2 regions of the Microbacterium sp. 05T445 genome follow, and region 2 is predicted to be linked to the other one. Evidence: predicted binding sites of a transcription regulator. Region 2 holds the regulator's gene; the other holds the start of a gene.
What was found. Region 2 encodes HrcA, which represses chaperone genes, less so after heat shock. Its sites were predicted from a motif close to TTNGCACTCGNNNNNNNCGAGTGCNAA; they were not measured.
Positions count from the first base shown of each region.

Region 1: the regulator HrcA is predicted to act here: its motif matches at 5,439-5,465, upstream of groES (co-chaperone GroES).

Region 1 covers NZ_JBFTKJ010000002.1:263,164-270,238, forward strand. Annotated here, with positions in the region: gene AC1DDU_RS10795 (IniB N-terminal domain-containing protein) at 1-720, opposite strand, end outside; gene AC1DDU_RS10800 (LuxR C-terminal-related transcriptional regulator) at 827-3,364, opposite strand; gene AC1DDU_RS10805 (Hsp70 family protein) at 3,364-5,106, opposite strand; gene groES (co-chaperone GroES) at 5,546-5,842, shown strand; gene rarD (EamA family transporter RarD) at 5,950-6,957, shown strand; gene AC1DDU_RS10820 (metal-sensitive transcriptional regulator) at 6,973-7,075, opposite strand, start outside.
Region 2 covers NZ_JBFTKJ010000002.1:1,404,097-1,411,171, forward strand. Annotated here, with positions in the region: gene AC1DDU_RS16110 (AAA family ATPase) at 1-393, opposite strand, end outside; gene AC1DDU_RS16115 (DUF1990 family protein) at 501-1,151, shown strand; gene hemW (radical SAM family heme chaperone HemW) at 1,159-2,376, shown strand; gene hrcA (heat-inducible transcriptional repressor HrcA) at 2,511-3,551, shown strand; gene dnaJ (molecular chaperone DnaJ) at 3,604-4,719, shown strand; gene AC1DDU_RS16135 (16S rRNA (uracil(1498)-N(3))-methyltransferase) at 4,723-5,460, shown strand; gene AC1DDU_RS16140 (HIT domain-containing protein) at 5,513-5,860, shown strand; gene AC1DDU_RS16145 (PhoH family protein) at 5,913-6,944, shown strand; gene ybeY (rRNA maturation RNase YbeY) at 6,941-7,075, shown strand, end outside.

The sequences.
Region 1 (7,075 bases), 1.1 Mb from region 2:
CACCGCGTCATCGACCTCTGCGGGCGGTGCCTCGTACGCGACCGGCGGCGCGGCTGACGCGGCGGCGTCATCGACGACGGCGGTCGCCTCCGGCGGGACGCCGGCATCCTGGGCGGTGGTCAGCTGATCGATCGGCGGTGCGTCCTGTGCGTCGGGGGCCGGAGGAACGGTGTCCTCCTGGTCGGCCACGTCGGCGAGCCCGGTGCCGAGCTCTTCGAGTCCTGCGGCGGCATCGTCCGGGATCCCCGGCAGGTCGGCGAGAGTCGGCTCCTCGTCGGTCTCGTCGCCCGGGTTCGGCCCGACGGTGAAGTCGTCGCCGGCGGCCATCGACCCGTCACCGGCTGCGACGCCTGCGGTCTGGTCGAAGACCTGGGTCACGTCGCCGCCTTCGGTCCAGATGTTCTGGTTGACGGACTGGTCGACGATGGTCGAGCGACTGTCGATCGTCGTCCAGTTGTTCGTGATCCGCGTGATCTCGTTGAGCACGTCGTTGGTGGTGTGCGACGGCGACGCGGGTGTGCTGCGGGGCACGACATCGGGGCGGTCGTAGATGATGGGGGCCACCGCGCGCACATCGTCCGCGCAGATGCTCCCCACCTTGTGCTTCGCGAGGGCCGCTTCGGGGTCCTTCTCGAGTTCGGCGAGCGCTGCAGGATCCCGCAGCAGGCTCAGGATGAACTCGATGATCGAGTTGGCGACGGTCACCAAGGGCGTGGTCATGTGACGACACCTCCGCACTGCATGTCGATGGCTGTTTCAGGGTAGGTCGCGATGTCTGCGACGGCATCGGGGTTTCGTCCGATGAAGTGGGGGTCTCGATGCGGGGTCATCCCCTCGGCCCCCCTGGTTCGGTGTCGAGCTGCATGGAGGCGACGCCGTCGAGCGCGATCCGCAGCTTCGACAGGAGGTCGGAACGCGACGTCGCGTTGAGGCGGCGTCGGATGTGCGCGATGTGGTGCTCCGCGGTGCGCGGTGAGATGAAGATCGCGGCGCCGATCTCGACGTAGGTCTTGCCCTGCAGCACGAGCTCCGCGACCTCGCGTTCGCGTTCGCTCAGGGAGCCGTCGCCCGCGTCGGCGAGGGGAGTGGGCTGTCCCTCGTCGTCGAGGTGCGAGGGCTCCCGCGGGTGCAGTTCCCGCGCGCAGGCGAGGAGGCGTGCCATCACCTTGCGGTCGTCGGAGCGGCTCGCACCGTGTCCCGCAAGACGAGCGCCGTCCCACGCCAGCCCGACGACCGCGAGGCCGCGGGCGGCGCCCTCGACCGCGTCGGCGTCGACGACGCCTGCCAGGACCGACGTCCAGACCTTCCCGGCGTGCGCCATGCGTGCGGCGAGTCGGTTGTGCGGTGCGGCGCCGACGAGCGCGCGCGCGTGCGGGGCCAAGGCGTCGGGCTGATTGAGGAGGATGCCGCGCTGGATGCCCGCCCAGTGCAGCGGTGCCGACCAGATCGGCGGACTGCCGAGCGCGGCGACGATCTGGAGCGCCCGATCGAATGCGGGCTGCACCGACACCGCGTCGCCGAGCCGGGCGGCCGCGATGACCAGCTCGCTCAGCGCGAGCAGGGAGAAGAGGTCGGGTTCGGTGCGGGACACCCGTGCCTGCGAGGCGTCCCATTCGGCGGCGAGCGCCGCAGCGTCGTCGTAACGTCGCGCCAGCCCGATCGTGATCGTCGCGGCCAGGGCATCGTCCCGTGGCGTCAGCGGCCGTGTCGCCGACGCGCGTGCGAGCGCTGCGCGGGCGTCTGCGGGGCGTTCCCGTTGCAGCGCGACCCAGGATGACCACAGCTCGAGCCGCGCACATCGGCTGGCGCCTCCCTGCCCGCCGTGCAGCGCATCCTCGACGATCGTCTGTGCGCTCTTGGGGTCGCCTACCCCGATCGCGGCCGTCGCGGCGATCACGGCCGGCAGTTCGACGTACGGAGACGCATCGGCGGATGCCGTGTAGAGCTCCGAGGCGCGCTGGAGCGCAGCGACCCCGGCGTCGGGGTCATCCCCGAGCGTCGCGGTCAGACCGCTGTCGAGGAGTTCGTTCGCGACTCCCAGCGCCGAGGGCGGTCGGCGGCTGCCGGGTGCCTTCGTGGCGGGGCTCCCGGATTCGTCCGCACGGCCGGCGGCGACGGCCGCGATCCGCATGCGGACCGCGGCCCCCATATCGTCGGGCTGACGGGACCGGTACGTGTCGTCGGCGAGCGACATGAGGCCGCGCTCCGCCCAGACCGCGGCGGCGAGATCTGCCTCGATCCCTGGCGTGCCGGGGCGCTCCTGCAGCTCATCGAGCAGCACCCCTGCATCGTCGAGGCGGCCGCTCGCCCACGCGCTCAGAGCGCGGTCCAGCGCCAGGGGATCCGGGTCCGCACCGCAGGAGATCGCACGTTCGAAAAGGGCGCTCGCGAGCTCCGGGTCGTGGCGGATCTCGGCCCGGGCGCGCGCGACGAGTACGTCGGCGGCGGACGCATCGTGCAGGCCGTCCAAGGTGGCGACGAGCGGATCGTCGCGGAGCGCCGCGCGCGGGGCGTGCTCGATCACGTCGACGATGCGTGCGAACGGAGTCGTGGCCCGGACGGCGGCTGCGATGGCTGGGGCGGGACGTCCGTCGTCGGTCACCAGGCCCTCCGCATAGGCCTCCGCGATCAGGTCGCCCGCGACGTCGTCCGCCGCTCCGGTCCCCGGCGCGACCCGCAGCGAGAGATCCTCCAGGAGCCGGCGCACGCCGGGGGAGACGGACGACATCCGATGCAGGATGCGTGGGCGGATGGCACGCTGCAGGACCCTGTGCGACGGGTCGTCGCGGCAGTCTCGCTCGTCGTGCGCGGCGAGGCACTCGTGCACGAGCCACGCCACGCCGCCGGTGAGGCGCAGGACATCGTCGTCGCACGCGCCGAAGCCCGTGGTGGTGGCGCGGAGGCGGACGTGCGTCACCTCGCCGAGCAGGACGATGGGGCGACTGCGTTCGAGCAGGCGGGTGAGCGCCACGAGGTCGGGGCGTGACGGCCAACTGCGCAACGCGACCACCATGCCGGCGTCGGGGTCCTCCGCACGGGCCCTCAGGGCGGTGATGCGCTCCTGGTCGAGCAGATGCGCGTCGTCGACGAGGAGCACGACCTCCGGAGGCATCGTGCCGACGTCCGTGGTCTCGCGCAGCGGTGCGGTGGAGGTGTCCTCTGATGAGAGGAGACCGGCGATCCGATGCAGCAGCGTGGTCTTACCCGATCCCGCGCTGCCGGAGACGACGGCCCGCGCGGCTTCGCCGGGGAATCGGAAGGCGTCGAGCTCGCCAGACGACGCCGACGGCATCGCGACCGCGACCGGCGGGGCGGCATGGAGTGCGGAGCTGTCGAGCCGCACCAGGTTCGAGGCGCTCGACATCACTGGGGCTCCGGGACCGATGCGGCAGGTGGCGACGGCTCGGGCTCGGGCGCCGGTGGTTCGGGCTCCGGCGCCGGGGGGTCCGGCGCGGGAGGGTCGGGCGTCGGATCCGGCGCAGGCGGGTCGGGGTCGGGCTGCGGGTCCGGCGACGGTTCCGGCTGAGGATCAGGAGCCGGCTCCGGCTGGGGGTCCGGAGACGGCTCGGGCTGGGGGTCCGGAGACGGCTCCGGCTGGGGGGCGGGGTCGGGCTGCGGGTCCGTTCCGGTGGGGACGGCCGGGTCGTCCGCCGTGCCGGATGTCCCGGTGCTCGTGCTCGGCGAGGTCGGCGACTCTGCGCCGGGCTCCAGCCCCGCGGCCTCCTGCTGACGCTCCTCGGCGCCGCGCTCGGCGATCCGGCGACGGGGATTGGGGGAGGATGCGTCCTGCGGCGGGGTGCCCTTGGCCGGTGGGGGTGCCGCATTCGTAGCGTCCTGAGGGTCGGCGGCATCCGGTTCGGCCGCCGCGGCCGACCCGCCGCTCAGCCTGGTGCCGAGCCAGTCGGCGAAGGAATCGACGCCGGCATCGCTGGGCGCTCGCGTCCCGTTGCCCAGTTCGGTGGCGCCGGCCAGCACGATGCCACCGGCGAGGACGAGCGAGCCGGCAGTCAGTGCGACGGTGGCGGGGATCGGGCGGAACCAGCGCCGGCGACGCGCGTGGTCGTCGGCGCTGTCGGGCCCGGGCGCCGAGCCGGTCGCGGGAGCTTCCGTTCCTACCGCAGCCATGGCGGTCTCGGCGGCTGCCGTCGCACTGCTCGGCGTTGCACCGCGGGCGAGTCCGTCGGCGATGATGCGTGCAGCCCCCAGGGCGACGACCGCCTTCGGGTCGGCATCGACGGCGATCGGCGCATCGCACCGCTCGGACAGCAGCTGAGCGACCCGCGGGATGCGCGACGAGCCCCCGGTCAGGAGCACGGCCTCCAATCGGCCGCCGACATCGCTGCTCTCCAGCGTCGACTGGAGGAGGTCGATCGTGCGTTCGACGCCGCGTTCGATGAGCTCCTCGAACTCGGTGCGCGTGATGCGCACCGTCGTGCTCGCACCGGCGAGGAACACCGGGATCGCGGCCTCGGAATCGAACGAGAGAGCCTCCTTCGCCTCCACGCACTCTCGGCGCAGCGAAGACAGCGCGATGCGGGCGTCGGGGTCGTCGGCGAGGTCGGCCCCCGACAGGCCTGCCGCGGTGATCGTGTGCCTGAGCACGATGTCGTCGAAGTCCGCGCCCCCGAAGTCCGAGATCCCGGTGGGCGTCCCGACGATCCGCAGCCAGTGGTCGGGTGAGCTCCCCACGAGAGCGATGTCGAAGGTTCCGCCGCCGAGGTCGTACACGGCCAGCACGCCGTCGGGGCCGAGCGGGGACGATGCGGTGTAGTGCCATGCCGCGGCGATCGGCTCGGCGACCAGGTCGACGGGCACGGTCAGCTCCCGTGCCAGCGCTCCCATGAGCAGGCTGCGGCGGTAGTCGCCCCACGTCACCGGCACAGTGGCGACGATCGCTTCGGGCTGACGGCCCTCCCGTTCCGCGACCGCATCCGCCACCCACGTCACCATGCGCGCGAACAGGTGCTCCGGCGCGTACGTCCGTCCGGCGACGACGAGCGGGACGTCATCGCCGATCCGTCGTTTGAACTCGCGGACCAGGCGATCGGGCTGCACGAGCCCTCGCCGCTCTGCGGCCTCGCCGAAGAGGAGGTCGTCGTCTGACACGAAAACCGCGGTCGGTGTACTGTCTGTCCGCCGGCCGAGTGCGAATCTCGCTGCCTCGACGATTCCTTCAGTATCAACCCTCGCCGTGGACGCGGCGGTACGGCTTGTGCCGATGTCCACGGCAAGCACATATGCGCTCGTCATCGCCCGAACTTCCCAGATTCAGGACATGTCCCCTGAGATCAGGTCTACCACTGCGAGCGGGTGAGCGCGAGGGGGTGAGGTGGGATGGTGGTCATGCGTTGGGGGAGCCCGCGAACCCCGGGCCTGATACATCGGGCGACCCGCATCCGATGCCCGATGCGGCCTCACGCGAGCTGTGTGTCGCAGGATTGGCACTCACGTTGCGGGAGTGCCAGCGCGTTGCCTAGACTGGCGTAAGCACTCTCTATGTCAGAGTGCTAACGAGTCTTCAGTCTCAAGAAAGAAGAGGTAGACCGTGTCGGTTTCCATCAAGCCGCTCGAGGACCGCATCGTCATCAAGCAGGTCGAGGCCGAGCAGACCACGTCCAGCGGTCTGGTCATCCCCGACACCGCCAAGGAGAAGCCCCAGGAGGGCGAGGTCGTGGCGGTCGGCCCCGGCCGCATCGACGACAACGGCAACCGCATCCCGCTCGACGTCGCCGTCGGCGACCGCGTGATCTACAGCAAGTACGGCGGCACCGAGGTCAAGTTCGGCGGCGACGAGTTCCTCGTCCTGTCGGCTCGCGACGTCCTGGCGGTCGTCGTCCGCTGAGTTCCGCGCACCGCGCGTACCGAGAGGGTCGGATGCCTCGGCATCCGACCCTCTCGTCATGTCCGGGCGCGACCTGCGCGCCCCCGCCTCGGCCATAGGCTGGGGGGATGAGCCGCGATCCCTCCTCGACGCACCAGTCGGCGGGGGTGGGCGATCTGGCCGATGCGGCGGCATCCACGGCGGGCATCGCGCTTCCGCCGCCGTCGTTCGAGTCGGCCCGCGAGCGCTCGCTCGGCGGTTTCTACGCCTTCGGGGCGTACCTGCTGTGGGGCTTCCTGCCGCTGTACTTCCTGCTGCTGGTCCCCACCGGCCCGTTCGAGCTGGTGGCATGGCGCATCCTGCTGTCGCTGGTGTTCTGCGCGCTGCTGCTCACGGTGACCCGCACCTGGGGCCGGCTGGTCGCCATCATGCGGCAGCGGCGCCTGCGGTGGTTGACCGCGCTCGCCGGAGCGCTGATCTACATCAACTGGCAGGTGTTCATCCTCGGCGCCCTGAGCGGGCACGTCATCGAGACGAGCCTCGGCTACTTCATCAACCCGATCGTGACGGTGCTGCTGGGCGTGCTCGTGCTGCACGAGCGGCTGCGTCCCACGCAGTGGGTCGCGATCGGCATCGCGGTGGCTGCGGTGGTCGTGATCATCGTCGGCTACGGCGCCTTCCCCTGGATCGCGCTGACGCTCGCGGCATCCTTCGGCGTCTACGGACTGGTGAAGAAGCAGGTCGGGCCGTCGGTGGACGCCGTCAGCGGGCTGACGCTCGAGACCATGTGGCTGACGCCGATCGCGGCGATCGTGCTCGCGGTCGTGGGCGCCACCCAGGGGCTCACGATGGGCGCCTACGGCTGGCAGCACGCGGCGCTGCTGAGCCTCACCGGTGTGGTCACGGCGGTGCCGTTGCTGCTGTTCGCGGCCGGAGCCCGGCGCGCGTCGCTCACCACGATCGGCCTGTTGCAGTTCGTGGCGCCCATCCTGCAGTTCCTCACCGGGTGGCTCGTGCTCGGCGAGGCCATGCCCGTCGGGCGCTGGATCGGATTCGGGCTGGTGTGGGTCGCGCTGATCCTGCTCACCGTCGACTCGGTGCTGCACGCGCGTCGGCAGCGCGTCCTCGCCCGCTGAGCTGGCGCGCGGGGCTCAGCGCACGAGGCGCGCGATGGCCTGCGTGGCCTCGGTGATCTTCGCGTCGGCCTCCGCGCCCCCCAGACGCGCCGCGTCGACCACGCAGTGGCGCAGGTGG
Region 2 (7,075 bases):
GCGCGCCGAGGGATTCTCTTCGAGATACGTGTAGAACGAGTGCATCGTCTCGGCGCGGAGGAAGTACCCCCATCGCGCGGCGCCTACGCCGCGCTGGATCCGCAGCCAGTCCGACAGCGGCGACTCGGTGGCGCGGGTGCGGTGATGGGCTGAGGCCGACCCGCCCTCGGGTGAGAACCCGTAGGCGATCGCGATGCCCTCGAGCACCGTCGATTTGCCCGACCCGTTCTCGCCGACCAGGAACGTGACCCCTGGGCCGAGGTCGAGGCCCTCGTCGAGCAGCTGAGCGACCGCCGGGATCGTCACCGGCCATCGGGTACGGTCGGCCGGCGCGAGCTCGTCCCGTGCGCGGACGGCCACGACGGGTGGCTGAAGGAAGTCCGCAGCGCGCATTCCGGCAGTCTCGCATGGCCGGCCGACACGCCTGCCGTCGGCCGTGAGCCCAATGCCGGCGGGCGCCTCCCACGAGCCGGTCAGGAGCACCCCTTAGGCTGGTACCCATGCGTCGAGGAACCTTCCGTGACGACACCGTCGACTACGCCGCCGTCGGCGCCACGCAGGCGCCCGATCTGATGCAATATCCGCCGGAGCGCAGCATCCCCGCGGAGGAATCGTGGCGCATCGGCAGTGGCGAGGGCCGCTTCCAGGCCGCGAGCGAGGCGCTGATGTCATGGACCGCGCTCAAGGGCGCGGGACTCGAGGTCACCGACGTCCGGCCCGCGTCCGGGCCGACGTACTCGGGCGTCAGCTTCGACGCCGAGGGCAACCCCGTCGCGCCGAGCCGCTCCGAAGCCGAGCAGCGCTTCGACGCCGAGGGTACGCCGTTCGTCGGGCCCGGCACGACGATCCGCGTCGACGGCCGCGTGAAGGGGCTGCGCGCCGACGCCGAGCTGCGCGTCATCTTCGCTGTCGAGGAGCCCCGGCGTGTCGGTTTCGCGCTCGGCACCGTGAGCGACTCGGTCGTCAGCGGCGAGGAGTCGTTCATGATCGAGTGGTACGAGAACGACGAGGTGTGGTTCACGGTGCGGGCGTTCGACGCTCCGCATGCCGTGCTCTACCGCGTCATCCCGGCGCTCACCAAGCGCCGACGGCGCGAGCTGTTCACCCGCTACCTGCGCGCGATCTCGCCGCTGTACACGACCCCCGCGTGAGGCGCTGATGGGCTCCGCTCTTCCGCTCGGCGAGCCCGTTCCCGCGGACGGATCGCTGCCTTCGGGCACCCGCGTCGACGAGGCGACCGACTTCGGCGTGTACCTGCACGTGCCGTTCTGCCGGGTCCGCTGCGGCTACTGCGACTTCAACACGTACACGTCCTCCGAGCTGCGCGGCGCCCGCCAGGACCAGTACGCCGACACCCTCCTGCGCGAGATCGAGCTCGCATCGGCCGTGCTCGAGCGGGCGGGAGGCAACCGTGCGGCGTCGACGGTGTTCTTCGGCGGCGGCACGCCCACGCTGCTCCCGCCCGGTGACCTGGGCCGCATGCTCCAGGGCGTCCGCGGTGCCTTCGGCATCGTCGAGGGCGCCGAAGTCACGGTCGAGGCGAACCCCGACACGGTCACCCCGGCGGTGGCGGCCGAGCTCGCGGCATCCGGCGTCACCCGCCTGTCGATCGGCATGCAGTCGGCCGTGCCGCACGTGCTGGCGGCCCTGGACCGCACCCACGACCCCGAGAACGTGCGCACCGCCGTGGCGGCCGCACGCGAGGCGGGGCTCGACGTGAGCGTCGACCTCATCTATGGCGCCCCGGGGGAGTCCCTCGACGACTGGCGCGCCTCGCTCGAGACCGCCGCCGCCCTCGAGCCCGACCACCTCTCGGCGTACGCGCTCATCATCGAGGACGGCACGAAGCTGGCCCGTCAGATCCGACGCGGCGAGGTCCCCGCACCGGACGACGACCTCCAGGCCGATATGTACGAGCTGGCCGACGACCTTCTCGCGGGCGCCGGCTACGACTGGTACGAGGTCTCGAACTGGGCACGCGGCGACGCGCATCGGTCGCGCCACAACCTCGCGTACTGGACCGGTTCGGACTGGTGGGGGTTCGGGCCAGGCGCGCACAGCCACATCGCCGGGGTCCGGTTCTGGAACGTCAAGCACCCGGCCGCGTACGCCCAGCGGCTCGCGTCCGGAGAATCGCCGGCGGCAGGTCGCGAGATCCCGGATGCCGAGGCCCGCGCGCTCGAGAGCGTCCTGCTCCGCACCCGCATCCGTGAGGGGCTCCCGGTCGCGGAGCTGCTCGGCGAAGGACGCCACGCCGTCGCCGCCCTCATCGCGGACGGGCTCATCGACGGCCCCGCCGCCGTCCACGGCCGCGTCGTGCTGACCCGGCACGGACGGCTGCTGGCGGACGCGGTCGTGCGCAGCCTCACGGAGTGATCCGTCCACCGCGTACAGGGGTCCTCCTGGGGGTGGAAGACCCGCTCGGGCGTCGCTCGGCGATCCTGACAGGTGCATCGGATAGAATTGGCACTCCAGTCATGCGAGTGCCAGACGCGGCGTGAGGAGGCGGGATGGTCAGCGAGCGGGGTCTGCAGGTGCTGCGCGCGATCGTTCAGGACTACGTCGACACGCGCGAGCCGGTCGGCAGCAAGGCGATCGTCGAGCGGCACGCCTTCGGCGTGTCCGCTGCCACGATCCGCAACGACATGGCGCTGCTCGAGGACGAAGAGCTCATCGTGGCGCCCCACACCTCGTCGGGTCGCGTGCCGACCGACAAGGGGTACCGCGTCTTCGTCGACCACCTGGCCGAGCTGCGCCCGCTCAGCCCCGCGCAGCGCTCCGCCATCGCGTCGTTCCTCGACGGCTCGGGCGACCTCGACGACGTGCTGGTGCGCACCGTGCGCGCCCTCACCCAGCTCACCGGCCAGGTCGCGATCGTGCAGTACCCCTCGTTCGCCCGCGCCACGGTGACGCACGTCGAGCTGGTGCAGCTCGGCGGCGGACGGATGCTGGTGATCCTCGTCACCGACACCGGCCGGGTGTCGCAGCGACTCACGCACGTCGGTGACGACTTCGACGACGCCGACCTCGCCCGCATCCGCGCCGGACTCGGGACGCTGCTGGTCGGCAGGCCGGTGCGCGAGGGGCTGCAGCGCATCGCAGACCGCCTCGGCGCGCGTGCCGAGCAGGCGCCGGCGCACGAGCGCGCCACCGACGAGATCGTGCGCGCCGTGGCCGAAGAGCTCGAGGAGTTCCGCCAGGACCGGCTCGTGATGGCAGGCAGCGCCAACCTCGCTCGGCGCGAGGCCGACTTCCGCGGCAGCATCTACCCGCTGCTCGAGGCGATCGAGGAGCAGGTCACGCTGCTGCGACTGATGGGCGACATGGTGGCCGACGAGCAGGGGCTCGCGGCAAGCATCGGCCGTGAGAACGAGCCGTTCGGCCTGGCGGAGGCATCCGTCGTCGCCAGCGACTACGACGCGACCGGCTCGGTCGCCCGCGTCGGCGTGCTCGGGCCGACCCGCATGGACTACCCCACGAACCTCGCGGCGGTCCGTGCCGTCGCGCGCTACCTCACGCGCATGCTCGAGCAGGACGAGAACTCCCGCTGACGCGGACGCGAACACACGATTCCCGCGGCACTCCCGCGGCAGGAAGGCGAAAGTGGCTGACCACTACGAGGTCCTCGGCGTCTCACGCGACGCCACCCCCGATGAGATCAAGAAGGCCTACCGGCGGCTGGCCCGCCAGCTGCACCCGGATGTGAACCCGGGGGAGGAGGCATCCGAGCGCTTCAAGCTCGTGACCCACGCGTACGACGTGCTGAGCGACCCCGATCAGCGCGCCCGCTACGACATGGGCGGCGGCGACTCGCCCTTCGGCGGCGGCGCCGGCGGCTTCGGCGGCTTCAACGACATCTTCGAGACCTTCTTCGGGGCCGCCGGCGGCGCCCGCGCGGGCCGGCCGCGGTCGCGCCGCGAACGCGGGCAGGACGCCCTCGTGCGGGTGACGCTCGAGCTCGGCGACGTCGTGTTCGGCACGCACCGTGACATCGAGGTCGACACCGCCGTGCTGTGCGAGACCTGCCAGGGCTCGTGCTGCCAGCCCGGCACCAGCCCGGTGACCTGCGACATCTGCCACGGCACCGGCAACGTGCAGCGCCAGGTGCGCAGCCTGCTCGGCAACGTCGTCACCACGCAGCCGTGCAACGTGTGCCAGGGCTACGGCACGACCATCCCGTACCCGTGCGCGACCTGCCAGGGGCAGGGCCGGGTGCGGGCACGCCGCACGGTGTCGCTCGACATCCCCGCCGGCGTCGAGACGGGCCTGCGGCTGCAGCTGCCCGGCTCGGGCGAGGTCGGCCCGGCGGGCGGCCCCAACGGCGACCTGTACATCGAGGTCACCGTGTCGCCCCACGAGGTGTTCAGCCGCGACGGCGACGACCTGCTCGCGACGCTCGAGGTGTCGATGCCCGACGCGATCCTCGGCACCACCACGACGATCGAGTCGCTGGACGGCCCCGTCGACCTCGAGGTGCGGGCGGGCGTGCAGGCCGGCGACATCCTGACGATCAAGGGCCGCGGCATCACGCCGCTGCGGGGCACGCAGCGCGGCGATCTCAAGGTGGGCGTGCACGTCGTCACGCCCACGCGCCTGGACCACAAGGAGCGCGCCCTCATCGAAGACTTCGCCAAGCGCACCAAGGCGCCCGCTCCCAAGCTGGCCGAGTTCCACCAGGGCCTGTTCGCGAAGCTGCGCGACCGCTTCCGGAACGGCTGAGCCGTGGCGCTGCACTTCCTCCTCGACGACGCGCTCACGGCGGTGCCCGGCGATGCGGTGACGCTCACCGGGTCCGAGGCGCATCACGCCGCCACGGTGCGACGGGTGCGGGTCGGCGAGCAGATCACGCTCGGCGACGGGCGCGGCGCGTGGCTCACCGGCGAGGTCGAGTCGGTGGGGCCGCGCGAGGTGGTCGTGCGCATCGCGGGACGGACGGATGCCGAGGCTCCGCGTCCGCGTCTGGTGCTCGTGCAGGCGCTGGCCAAGGGCGATCGCGACGAGCTCGCGGTGCAGGCGGCGACCGAGCTCGGGGTGGATGAGATCGTGCCGTGGCAGGCGGCCCGCAGCGTGTCCCGGTGGGATGCGGCCAAGGCGGCCAAGGGCCGTGCCCGGTGGTCGACGATCGTGCGGGAGGCCGCCAAGCAGGCCCACCGCGCGTGGGTGCCCGAGGTCGCCGAGCTCGCGACGACCGGGCAGCTCGCGCGCCGGGTGGCGGCATCCGTCGTCCTGGTCCTGGAGCCGACGGCGACCGACCGACTGAGCGCGCTCGCCCTCGACGCCGGCGACGAGCGGGACGTCCTGCTGATCGTCGGGCCCGAGGGCGGCATCGCCGCCGAGGAGCTCGATGCGCTGGCGGCCGCGGGCGCACGCCTCGTGCGGCTCGGCGACACCGTGCTGCGCACCTCGACGGCGGGTCCGGCCGCTCTGGCCGTGGTGAGCACGGCGCTCGGGCGCTGGTGACCGGGCACGTGGCGACCGTCCTCGCACGGGGCCGCGTCGGTAGACTTGCGGCATGACCGATCCCTCGATCTTCACGCGCATCAGAACGGGCGAGATCCCCTCCGAGATCATCGCGGAGACCGAGAACGCGTTCGCGATCCGCGACATCGCCCCGAAGGCGCCGGTGCACCTCCTGGTGATCCCGAAGACCGAGCAGTACCGCAACGTCGTCGAGCTCGCGGCAGGGGATCCCGCCCTCATGGCCGAGGTCGTGGGGCTCGCGAACACGGTGGCCGCAGAGCATTCCGACGGCGACTTCCGCCTCGTGTTCAACACCGGCCCGAACGCGGGCCAGACCATCTTCCACGTGCACGCTCATGTGCTCGCGGGCGGCCTCGACGAGAAGAGCCTCGGTGCCTGATCAACCCCCTCACGACACCGTGAGCGACCGCGTCTTCGCCGACGGCGTCGCCATGGTCCAGCTGCTCGGCCCGCAGGACCGCCTGCTGCGCGTGGTGGAGAAGGAGCATCCCGGCGTCGACGTGCATGTGCGCGGCAACGAGATCACCCTCACGGGGGATGCCGCCTCCGTCGCCGCGGCGCGATCCCTCGTCGACGAGCTCCTCGCGATGACCCGTGCCGGCCACGCGCTCGGCGAGGACGACGTCGCGTCCTCGAACCGCATCCTCCGCTCTGAGGGCGGACCCCGCCCGTCCGAGGTGCTCGGCGAGGCGATCCTGTCGTCGCGCGGCAAGGTCATCCGTCCGAAGACGCTCGGGCAGAAGGCGTACGTCGACGCGATCGAAGAGAACACCATCGTCTTCGGCATCGGCCCCGCCGGCACCGGCAAGACCTACCTCGCGATGGCCAAGGCCGTGCAGGCGCTGCAGCGCAAGGAGGTCAGCCGCATCATCCTGACGCGGCCCGCGGTCGAGGCGGGGGAGCGGCTCGGCTTCCTCCCCGGCACCCTGACCGACAAGATCGACCCTTACCTGCGACCGCTGTACGACGCGCTCAACGAGATGATGGACCCCGAGCTGGTGCCCAAGCTCATGGCGACCGGCACGATCGAGGTCGCCCCGCTGGCGTACATGCGCGGCCGCACCCTCAACGACTCGTTCGTCGTGCTCGACGAGGCGCAGAACACCACCCCCGAGCAGATGAAGATGTTCCTCACGCGCCTGGGCTTCGGCACGCGCATGGTCGTGACGGGCGACATCACGCAGATCGACCTGCCGCAGGGCGCGTCGGGTCTGCGGCTGGTCACACGCGTGCTCGGCGACATCGACGACATCCACTTCTCGTACCTCACCAGCGACGACGTCGTCCGCCACACCCTGGTCGGCCGGATCGTCGACGCCTACAGCGAGTACGACGAGCGGCGCATCGCCGCGCGGCGCGAGCGCGACGAGGCGACTGAGTTCGCCAACCGCGCAGAGCGGCGCGCCGCGACCGCTCGCACGCCCGGACCCCGTGATCACCTTCCGAAGCGAGGACGCCCATGACCATCGAGATCGGCAACGAATCGGGGATCGCCGTCGATGAGACCGTCCTCCTGCGGCTCATGGAGCACAACCTCGCCGAGCTTCACGTGAGCCCCGACGCGGACGTCGCGATCCTCCTCGTCGACGAGGGC